2 regions of the Pseudomonas sp. DW-iso17 genome follow, and region 1 is predicted to be linked to the other one. Evidence: riboswitches for the same ligand, from Rfam matches in the RefSeq annotation. Region 1 holds a riboswitch; the other holds the start of a gene.
The links. Region 1 has a riboswitch for cobalamin ahead of cobO (cob(I)yrinic acid a,c-diamide adenosyltransferase). Riboswitches for the same ligand answer to the same signal wherever they lie in the genome.

Region 1 (5,557 bases):
GGTAAACCGCTTCGGCACCGCGCCCGCCGTTAGGGCTCAGGCCACGGGCAATCGGCGCCCATTCGGTACTGGTCAGGGAATGGTGATAGGTATGCCCACGCAAGGTCCCCTCCGGCAGCTCGACGCTTTGCAGCGCCAGGGCCGCGAGTTTCTTCTGCATCACCGCATCGCCTTGCAACAAGCCAACCAGTTCGGCGCGCTCACCCTCCACATTGGTCAACGAGTCGAGCAGATAGAGCATGCCACCGCATTCGGCGAGCAGCGGTTTGCCAGCGGCGTGATGAGCACGAATGGCGTCCAGCATCGAGGTATTGGCCGACAATGCCTGGTGGTGCAGTTCCGGATACCCGCCGGGCAAATAGAGGCTGTCCGCTTCAGGCAATTGGCGATCATGGATCGGTGAGAAGAACTTCAGCTCCGCGCCCATTGCCCGCAACAGATCCAGGCTGGCGCCGTAAGTAAAAGCAAAGGCTTCGTCACGGGCCACGGCAATCCGCACACCGGCCAGCAAGGGTTCGGTTTCGATCACGTGCGGCGCGGCAAAGGTCACCGGCGGCGGCAGGGCCACTTCGCAACTGCTGCCCAACGCCTGGGCGGCGGCATCCAGGCGTATATCAAGGTCATTCAGTTCGCTGGCTTGCACCAGGCCCAGGTGGCGGCTGGGCAGTTCGATGCCGGTCTCGCGGGACAATGCACCGTACCAACGCAAGCCCTCAGTGAGGCTGCCTTCAAGCAATTGCGCATGGCGCAGGGTGCCGACGCGATTGGCCAGCACGCCGGCGAATGGCAGGTCGGGCTGATAGCGCGCCAGCCCCAGGGCCAGGGCGCCGAACGTCTGGGCCATAGCCGTGCCATCGATCACGCCCAGCACCGGTACACCGAAGTGCCGCGCCAAGTCAGCGCTGGAAGGCGTGCCGTCGAACAGGCCCATCACGCCTTCGATGAGGATCAGGTCGGCCTCCCCCGCGGCCTCCCAGAGCAGGCGGCGGCTTTCCTGCTCGCCCACCATCCACATGTCCAACTGGTACACCGGCGCGCCACTGGCACGCTCGTGGATCATCGGGTCGAGAAAGTCCGGCCCGCATTTGAACACGCGCACCTTGCGCCCCAGGTTGCGGTGCAAACGCGCCAACGCGGCGGTGACCGTGGTTTTGCCCTGGCCGGACGCCGGAGCGGCGATCAGTACGGCCGGGCAATGACGGGGCTGATTCAAAGTTCGACGCCTTTCTGTGCCTTGATACCGGCCTGGAACGCGTGCTTGAGCATGCCCATTTCGGTGACGGTGTCGCCCATTTCGATCAGCTCAGGCTTGGCGCCACGGCCGGTGACCACCACATGCTGCATGGGCGGGCGGGCTTGCAGGTCGCTGAGTACCTGGTCCAGGTCAAGATAACCGTGCTTGAGGGCGATGTTCAGTTCATCCAGCACCACCAAGCCGATGGAAGGGTCATTCAACATGGCCCGGGACACTGCCCAAGCCGCTTCGGCAGCGGCGATATCGCGCTGGCGATCCTGGGTTTCCCAGGTGAAACCTTCGCCCATCACGTGAAAGCGCACCTGCTCGGGGAAGCGGCGAAAAAACAATTCTTCGCCGGTGCTGTTACGCCCCTTGATGAACTGCACCACACCGCACTGCATGCCATGGCCCATGGCCCGGGCCAACATGCCGAACGCCGAACTGCTCTTGCCTTTGCCGTTGCCGGTCAGCACCAGCAGCAGGCCGCACTCGTTGGGGGAATTGGCGATGCGCTCGTCAATCACGGCTTTTTTGCGCAGCATGCGCGCCAGGTGGCGTTCGTCGCGATCGTGGGAATCAGTCATGGCAGCTCTCCGTTGGGGCTGGACAAAAACGGCGGGCAGGAAAAAGAAACAACAGACAGCCAAGCATCGCCCACCGTGATGCTGTTGGATGATTCAGGCCGGTCTCCGGGCTCATGAGTGGCGCTTTTGATAGCAAGCAGCCGAGGGCGCGCCTTCCCATATCGCACGCGACACAGTGGCAAACAGCACCGTCTTGACTCATTTACCGTTGCGGGGGCAGCGCCGGAATCGCGGCAGCACTGTGTACAAGTGCGCTCACTCACCGGCTTCCCTGTTTCACTCTGTCGACGCGCGCGCCACAGAGCACCTGGAACAAGCCGCGAAGGTTAGTGGGTTGGGGGTGGAGCGTCAATTAAAGCTGGCCTTGTACTTGAACCATCCGCCGTTCGTGCTTCTCTACCCCTACAGGTATCAAGGAGAAAACCATGCCTAAAACCCGACTTGCCCTACTGATCATGTTCGCCGGTAGCCTCGCTGCGTGCGGCGAAAGCTCGACCCTGCAGGTCGCCGACGGCACCGGGCCCTCGCCCCGGCTGCCGGAGCCGAACAAGACGTTGATCCCCACCGTCAATATCGCCCCGGCCATCGGCTGGCCCGAAGGCGCCAAGCCAATCGCGGCCGCAGGCACCCAAGTGGCCGCATTCGCCGAAGGCCTGGACCACCCGCGCTGGCTCTACGTGCTGCCCAACGGCGACGTGCTGGTGGCCGAGACCAATGCACCGCCCAAGCCGGACGATGCCAAAGGCGTGCGCGGCTGGGTGATGGAAAAAGTCATGGACCGCGCTGGCGCCGGCGTGCCGAGCCCGAACCGTATTACCTTGCTGCGCGATGCCGACCATGACGGTGTGGCAGAAACTCGCACGGTGTTCCTGGAGAACCTCAATTCGCCGTTTGGCATGACCTTGGTGGGCAACGACCTGTATGTGGCCGATTCGGATAAGTTGCTGCGCTTCCCCTATCAGCCGGGTGAAACCGCAATCACCTCCCCAGGCACCAAGGTGGTGGATTTACCCGGTGGCCCCTTGAACCACCACTGGACCAAAAATGTGGTGGCCAGCCAGGACGGCAGCAAGCTGTACGTGAGCGTCGGCTCCAACAGCAACGTCGGCGAAAACGGCCTGGAAGCCGAACAGGGCCGCGCCGCCATTTGGGAAGTCGACCGCGCCAGCGGCCAACACCGCATTTTTGCCTCCGGCCTGCGCAACCCCAACGGCATGGCCTGGGAACCCCAGAGCGGCAAGCTGTGGACGGCAGTCAACGAGCGCGATGAAATCGGCAGTGACCTGGTGCCGGATTACATCACCTCGGTCAAGGATGGCGGCTTCTACGGCTGGCCTTTCAGTTATTACGGCCAGCATGTAGATGTGCGTGTGACCCCGCAGAACCTGGACATGGTCGCCAAGGCCATCGCTCCCGACTATGCGGTAGGCCCCCATACTGCCTCGCTGGGGTTGACCTTCGCCGAGGGCAGCAAACTGCCGGCCCCCTTCAGTAATGGCGCATTTATCGGCCAGCATGGTTCCTGGAACCGCAAGCCGCACAGTGGCTATAAGGTGATTTTCGTCCCCTTCGAAGGGGGCCAGCCGAAAGGGCAACCGGTGGATGTGCTGACGGGGTTTCTTGATAGCGATGAGAAAGCCATGGGCCGGCCGGGCGGCGTGGTGATAGATCAGCAGGGTGATTTGCTGGTGGCCGATGATGTGGGCAATAAGGTTTGGCGGGTGTCGGCTGTTAAGTAAATAACCACATACCCATGTGGGAGCGGGCTTGCCCGCGATTACGGTGGCCCAGCCAACTAAGCCGTTGACTGACACACTGCATTCGCGGGCAAGCCCGCTCCCATATTTTGGAGTTTTATTGATTCAGGGGTTACGCGCCAGATTCCCTGGCAACACGCGCTTGGCACTCAGGTAGGCATTCTGCCAATACGCTTTGGATAGCGTATCCAGCTTCACCGTACCGCCGGTCTGCGGTGCATGCACGAAGCGCCCTTCGCCCACATAGATGCCCGCATGGCTGACCCGCGAACCGCCACCGGTGGCGAAGAACAGCAGATCGCCGGTTTGCAGGTTTTGTTCGCTGACGTCCTGGGCACGCATCACGATCAATTCACGGGTGGTGCGCGGCAATGAGATGCCGGCAGCGTCGCGAAATACAAAGCCGATCAAGCCACTGCAATCGAACCCCGAGTCCGGTGTGTTGCCGCCCCAGCGATATGGCGTGCCGACCAGGCCCAGCGCACGAAAGAGCACGTCTTCGGCAGCAGGCGAGAAATTTTGGGTGGCATAGTTGAACACCGGCTTAGGCTTGACCGCGACGGGCGCGGGCGGCGGTGTACGACTGGCGCAGGCGCTGAGCAGCGCGGCGCAAACAATAAGCATCAGGCGGGCCGAGGTCGACATGTGCAGAACAATCCTGGTCTGGATGCGGCTTTCGCTGCCGAACGTTGAAAACCAGAACGCGCAAGCAAAGCTCGCGCGAACGGATGACAACAATGTCCAGGGATTCTAGCGCTTACACGTCAAACTTCAAGTATCACTTTAACTTTACTTACTAGCGGTAACCGTAGTCGGAGCCATGGCGAGTGCACGTTTGGCTTCGATGAAGGTTTTGCTCCAGTAGCTGTCACCGAGGTTATCGACCCGAACACCACCACTGCGGCGGCTGCTGGAGTGAATAAACTGGTTATCGCCCAGGTAGATACCGGCGTGGCTGACACGACCGCGACCACTGGTACTAAAGAAAAGCAGATCACCGGGCTTGAGGTTGTTTCGCGCGACCAACGGTGCATTCACGTTGATCATCTCGCGCGTAGAGCGCGGCAGATTCATGCCAGCTTCTTCACGAAACAGGTAGCCAATGAACCCACTGCAATCAAAACCGGCTTCCGAGGTGCCGCCGAAACGGTAACGGGTACCGATCAAGGACATGCCGCGCTCAAGGATGCTGTCGGCCAGAAGAGGCAGTTGGTAAGGCTTGCTGTCAGAGAACTCGGCGAGTTCTTTTTCGGTTGCCACCTCTTCTTCATAAACAGAAGCAGACTGTGCAGCAACGAACTTTGCCTGATTTTGAACCTGTGGTTTTTGCTGTTCTGCCACCTGCTGAGGGTGGGAGGCGCAACCAAACAACAGGGTAACGAGTGCGAGAGGCACGAGGGGTGCGAAGCGATTTAGCATGGGCACGACCGTGGCTGATGTGTAAAGAAGCCGAGACTATGCCCTCTATCACATCGATTTGCAAATTCAATCGCGATCTATGTGACTTATCGTTTCGACTATGCCATCTAAGCCGTGATTCCATTTCTCGCTTGAGTTGCGTAGCCCTTCGGGCTCAAACGCAGGTTTTCTGACGCCTTGAAAATGCCGTTACACGGAAAATCAAGACCTTACCAGCCCAAGGTTTCTTTCAGGAAAGGGATCGTCAATTTTCTTTGTGCCTGCAAGGAAGCCTGGTCGAGTTGCTCAAGCAAATCGAACAGCGCGCTCATGCTGCGGGTGCCACGGGTGAGGATAAAGTGCCCGACTTCGTCGGTCAGGTGCAGGCCACGACGGGAAGCGCGCAGTTGCAGCGCACGCAGCTTGTCCTCATCGGATAATGGGCGCATCTGGAAGATCAACGCCAGGGTCAGGCGCGACTTGAGGTCAGCCAGCTTCACCGGCAGTTCACGCGGTGAGGTGGACGCGGCGATCAGCAAACGCCGGCCGCTGTCGCGCAGGCGGTTGAACAGATGAAACAG
Region 2 (5,557 bases), on a different contig from region 1:
TTGCCCAGCAGGTTCGACAGATCGATTCTGTCCACACCCGTGACAAAATCCATAATCTGATCGGGATATTCCGGCGTGGAGTCGCTGGCATTGTCGTAAGCGAAGGTGTCAGCGCCCCCCGCACCTCGGAGTCGATCCGCACCCGCCCCACCTTTAAGCACGTTGTTTGCTTGGTTACCAATGATCGAGTCATGCCCGGAGCCGCCGATTGCATTCTCCAGCGTAACCCCCTTGGCAATGGAAACATTCCCCACCAGGCCGCCAACATCCGAAAAGGACTCCGCCCGCAAATTGATAGTCTGGTTTTGGTGATACTTGGAAAAGTCCAACGTATCGACACCACCACCGTCCCATACACAAAACAAGGCCGTATCGTGACGCGAGTTCAACTCCAGATAGTCTCGTCCCGCATTGGAGTTGAAGCCATAGGTGGTATCTGAATTGCGCGTCGTGTTATTGGCACCATAAACCCGCTGCGCAGCGGCGATATCATCCATCATCGGCGCCGACGGTAACTTTCCATTGAAGTGTTTACCCGCTTCAGGTGCATCGAAGTAGCTCATCACGCTGTAAGCCCGCGTATCCTGAGCATATAAGGCGTGATCGCGGTAATTGGGATTACCAAAATTATAGGTGCCTGGGTGTAACAGGCCCAGGTTGTGCCCAATTTCATGGGTCAGGGTCATTCGCCCATGGTTGTGCAAGGCTGGATTAGTATTGGTGCCAAATCGGGGATTGATCAGCACTTTACCTTCCTGGCCCGGATACTGGCCGAAGGCGACCTCGTAGTCCGTGCTATTGGAGAACGCTAGAAGCCCCTCGGGGCGACGACTGCCTTCCTGGAATGAAACATTCGCGACATCCTCCCACGATTGCATCGAGCGCCGGGCCTGCTCTTTCTGGGTCGCATTGAACGCCGTGTGCCCTCTTGCGTGCTTGTTGAATGAATAGGAGATCTGCGTGATGCCGTCGCGATTGGCGTCAAACCAACGATGGCCGGTTCGAGTGATTTGACGCGCGGCCTGATCAACCGTGAAAGAGGGTTTATCAACGTTCGATTCAGAGGGGTCGTTGGGCCTGAGGGTCGCATCGGCCACCGCTGATTGCTGATCGCCAGCAAGCGGCGCATGAAAACTTTGCAGCGTATTGGAAAGTCGCATAAAGCCCACCGTTAATTTCAATGTTGCGCGGGGAGATAAACCGGGTTTCCTTCTGAGTTATCGAAAAAAGCGCAGGCGTTCCCAAACACTTCATACATCGCGTGTCTGCCTATTGCGTCTGCAAATACTTCATCGCCGTGTACTTCGTAGGTGTCCTCATCCAATTGACGCTGACCTGCACACCATGCTCTCCTACACACCTTGTTTCGGGTGCCCTTCACAGGGTGAAACGGGAAACCGGTGCGTCAAATCCAATGACAAGTCCGGTGCTGCCCCCGCAACGGTAAGCGAGCGAAGCGTCATGGCCACTGTGCTTGTGCATGGGAAGGCGATGCTTTCAGGAGGACTCTTTCCAGAGCCGCCCCTCGCAAGCCCGGAGACCGGCCCGAAAACTTCAGATAACAAACCCGCGGTGGGCGGGCGCTGTTCGAACCCTGCGTGCCTGGCGCGTGGGGTTTTCATGCGCTCGTTTCACCCTGACACCTGAAAGGGACGCGCCATGTCGATCATCAGCAGCACTTCGCACACCGCCACTAGCACCGCCACCCTCAGCCAACGCCTGACCGCCGCCATCGGTGCGTCGATCCTTGGCGCGTGCCTGGTGTATTTCGCCGGGTTCTCGCATATCGAGGCGGTGCACAACGCCGCCCACGATACCCGCCACAGCGCCGCGTTCCCGTGCCATTGAGAGCTGCCGACATGATCAAGCGTATTGCGCAAACCGCAGGGTTCACTGGGCTTTTGGCTGCCTTGCTGCTGACCCTGCTGCAAAGTTTCTGGGTGGCACCGCTGATCCTGCAGGCGGAAAGCTTTGAAAAAGCCTCGCCAGCCGCCGAAGTGGTGCACGAGCACGCCGCTGGCGTTGCTGCCCACAGCCACGATGCCCAAGCCTGGGAGCCGGAAGATGGCTGGCAGCGTGTGTTGTCCACCACTGGAGGCAACCTGGTGGTGGCCGTAGGCTTTGCACTGATGCTCGCCGGCCTCTACACGCTGCGTGCGCCGACCCGCACCGCCCAAGGCCTGCTCTGGGGCCTGGCCGGCTACGCGACCTTTGTACTGGCCCCCACCCTGGGCCTGCCACCGGAACTGCCGGGCACTGCGGCCGCGGACCTGACACTGCGCCAGACCTGGTGGATCGGCACCGCAGCCTCCACCGCCGCCGGCCTGGCGCTGATCGTGTTCGGTCGCAATTGGCTGTTGAAAGGCCTTGGGCTGGCGATTCTTGCCGTGCCCCACGTCATCGGCGCGCCGCAACCTGAGGTACATTCGATGCTGGCCCCGGAGGCGCTCGAAGCGCAGTTCAAGATCGCCTCGCAATTGACCAACGTCGCTTTCTGGCTGGCCTTGGGCCTGATCAGCGCCTGGTTGTTCCGCCGCAACCGCGACGACCAATACTCGGCATGATCCTGGTTGTCGGCTTGGGCTGCCAGCGGGGCTGTGAGGTTCACAGCCTGCTGGCGTTGCTCGACAGCGCCCTGGTCGAGGCCGGCATTGATCGCTCACGCGTGACCGCGCTGGCAAGCATTGACCACAAACGCGAGGAACCTGGGCTGCTGGCACTGGCTCAGCGATCGAACCTGCCCTTGCAGTGCTTCAGCGCCGAGCACCTGGCGGGCTATGAACATCGGCTGAGCCATCGCTCAGCGCTGGCTTTTGCCCACACCGGCTGTTACGGCGTGGCCGAAAGCGCCGCCCTGGCCCTCGCCGAACAGCTGTCCGACAGCCCTGCCCGCCTGCTGATCACCCGTCAAAAAAGCGCGCAGGCCACCTTTGCGTTAGCCTGCGCGGGTTAAAAACCCGATAATTTCCGCTCTTGAGCATGAGCCGTGTTCATGCTCGCCCGTTTTTCAACAGGATTTCTCCATGACCGTCTACTTTATCGGCGCCGGCCCCGGTGACCCGGAATTGATCACCGTCAAGGGCCAGCGGCTGATCCGCAGTTGCCCGGTGATCATCTACGCCGGCTCGCTGGTGCCCGCCGCCGTGCTGGAAGGTCATCAGGCGCTCCAGGTGGTCAACAGCGCCGAACTGCACCTGGAGCAGATCATCGAGCTGATCAAGACGGCCCATGCCCAAGGCCAGGACGTGGCGCGGGTGCACTCCGGTGATCCCAGCCTGTATGGGGCGATTGGTGAACAAATACGCCATTTGCGTGAGCTGGGCATCCCTTTCCAGATCATTCCAGGGGTCACGGCGGTCGCCGCGTGCGCGGCCCTGCTGGAGACCGAACTGACCCTGCCGGACATCGCCCAAAGCGTGATCCTGACCCGTTACGCCGATAAAACCAGCATGCCTCCCGGTGAAGACTTCGACAGCCTGGCGCGACATGGCACCACGATGGCGATTCATCTGGGGGTCAATCATCTGGAGAAAATCGTTGCCGAGCTGCTGCCGCATTACGGTTCGGACTGCCCGATTGCCGTGGTACACCGTGCCACCTGGCCGGATCAGGATTGGGTGGTCGGTACGCTGAGTGACATTGCCGAGAAAGTTGCGGCGAAGGGGTTTCGGCGGACAGCGTTGATTGTGGTGGGGCAGGTGTTGGCCAGTGACAGCTTCAGCGAGTCGTCGCTGTACCGCGCAGGGCATGCGCACCTCTATCGCCCCTGAAGCCAGCTCCCACACTTGATCTGCTTTATCAGATATATTTTGCAACTCTATGAATTTAAATAATAAAAAACGGCGCTCACGGGCGCCGTTTTTTTGTTCGCAGTGAACACCTTACTCAGTAGTAGGCGTTTTCTTTCTGCGTGTGGTCAGTCACGTCACGTACACCCTTGAGTTCAGGAATACGTTCCAGCAGCGTGCGCTCGATGCCCTCACGCAAGGTCACGTCCGCCTGGCCGCAGCCCTGGCAGCCGCCGCCGAATTTCAGCACGGCGATACCGTCATCCACCACGTCGATTAGACTCACCTGGCCGCCGTGGCTGGCCAACCCCGGGTTGATCTCGGTTTGCAGGTAGTAGTTGATACGCTCATTGACCGGGCTGTCGGCGTTGACGTTCGGCACCTTGGCGTTGGGGGCCTTGATGGTCAACTGGCCGCCCATACGGTCGGTGGCGTAGTCGACCACGGCGTCGTCCAGGAAGGCTTCGCTGAAGGCATCGATGTACGCGGTGAAGCTTTTGAGCCCCAGGGCGGTGTCTTCAGGCTTCTCTTCGCCGGGCTTGCAGTAGGCAATGCAAGTCTCGGCATACTGGGTGCCGGGCTGGGTGATAAAGACGCGGATGCCGATACCCGGGGTGTTCTGCTTGGACAGCAGGTCAGCCAGGTAATCGTGGGCGGCGTCGGTAATGGTTATGGCAGTCATGGAAACTCCTCACAGGCTTGCCCGCAGTTTACGCCAAATTATTACGCAGGTACAAAGTCCGAGTATTTTTGTCGGGAAAGACCTGTTCCTGTTGGCCTGACGCATCGTGACACCTGGCCATTTCTGCGAAAACCTGTGCCTACCTATATAGCCCCCCCCGCAAACCCCGGCTCAATAGAGTGAATCCTCTTCGACTACGGATTGTGAGGATTGAATGAATAACGCATTGCAGAGCTTCTATTTCAAGGGCTTGCCGGAACAGCAAGTGCATTTGGACCATCTGATTGATTTCGTGACGACACAAGGCTCGCTGACGGCATCCGCCGCCGAGGTGTACTACTGCCCCCCGCACAACAGCGAACTGCATCGCGAGTGCAAGGAAGCCTTTCGAGTCTTGGCAAAGCTGGAAGCCGATGAAGACTTTCAGCGCTTCCTGCGGGAAAAGCCCGAACCGGATGATTCCATTATCGGCCGGGACTTCCTTTACGACCTGCTCTCCACCTTGTTCAGCAGCACGCGCTCACCGATACCCGACTCTGCCGAAACGTTCAGCATTGCCGACCATTCGGTCATCCTGCGCCATATGCCCACCTATTGGTACATCGACGCCGACGTGTTGCTGGATATCAACCGGCGTGTGGGTAACGGCCTCAAAAGCGACGGTTCGGTGCGGTTTGATCTGGTGCTCAAGTATTACTCGATCATCCCGGCACAGCCCAAAACCCGCGAGCAGTGGAAAGCGGTTCTCGCTGTCTTGCAGGAACATCACACCCTGAAAAAACTCGGACACGAAGGCAACCTCAGCGATTTGCAGCACTTGCTGGATGCGCCTGCCGACCAGAAAATCAAGGAGATTATCCGCCAGATCGAAACACAAACCCGTCAATCGCTGTTCCGTCATGTATTGCCCGAAACATTCACCGCCTCACAATAGGACATGCTCACCACCACCCCCACCGTGCTGCTCGATCAATTGCTCAATAGCCCCGATAACCTGGCACTGGGCGAACGGATTGCCAAGGCCTTGGACTGGTATGGCAGCCAGAAGGACGAAATCTGCCCAGACCCGGTACGGGTGAAATTACTG

Region 2: it holds a riboswitch for cobalamin, as region 1 does, so the genes downstream of both, AC4PS6_RS18930 (CbtB domain-containing protein) here and cobO (cob(I)yrinic acid a,c-diamide adenosyltransferase) in region 1, are expected to answer to the same signal.

What each region holds. Positions count from the first base shown of each region.
Region 1 covers NZ_JBZXEA010000041.1:102,872-108,428, forward strand. Annotated here, with positions in the region: gene AC4PS6_RS21415 (cobyrinic acid a,c-diamide synthase CobB) at 1-1,213, opposite strand, end outside; gene cobO (cob(I)yrinic acid a,c-diamide adenosyltransferase) at 1,210-1,821, opposite strand; cobalamin riboswitch at 1,901-2,147, opposite strand; gene AC4PS6_RS21425 (PQQ-dependent sugar dehydrogenase) at 2,247-3,560, shown strand; gene AC4PS6_RS21430 (C40 family peptidase) at 3,684-4,223, opposite strand; gene AC4PS6_RS21435 (C40 family peptidase) at 4,368-4,997, opposite strand; gene hda (DnaA regulatory inactivator Hda) at 5,207-5,557, opposite strand, start outside.
Region 2 covers NZ_JBZXEA010000032.1:150,944-156,500, reverse strand. Annotated here, with positions in the region: gene AC4PS6_RS18935 (M10 family metallopeptidase C-terminal domain-containing protein) at 1-1,160, opposite strand, end outside; cobalamin riboswitch at 1,352-1,563, shown strand; gene AC4PS6_RS18930 (CbtB domain-containing protein) at 1,660-1,848, shown strand; gene AC4PS6_RS18925 (CbtA family protein) at 1,860-2,564, shown strand; gene AC4PS6_RS18920 (cobalamin biosynthesis protein) at 2,561-2,953, shown strand; gene cobM (precorrin-4 C(11)-methyltransferase) at 3,024-3,770, shown strand; gene nfuA (Fe-S biogenesis protein NfuA) at 3,886-4,470, opposite strand; gene AC4PS6_RS18905 (hypothetical protein) at 4,685-5,404, shown strand; gene AC4PS6_RS18900 (hypothetical protein) at 5,408-5,557, shown strand, end outside.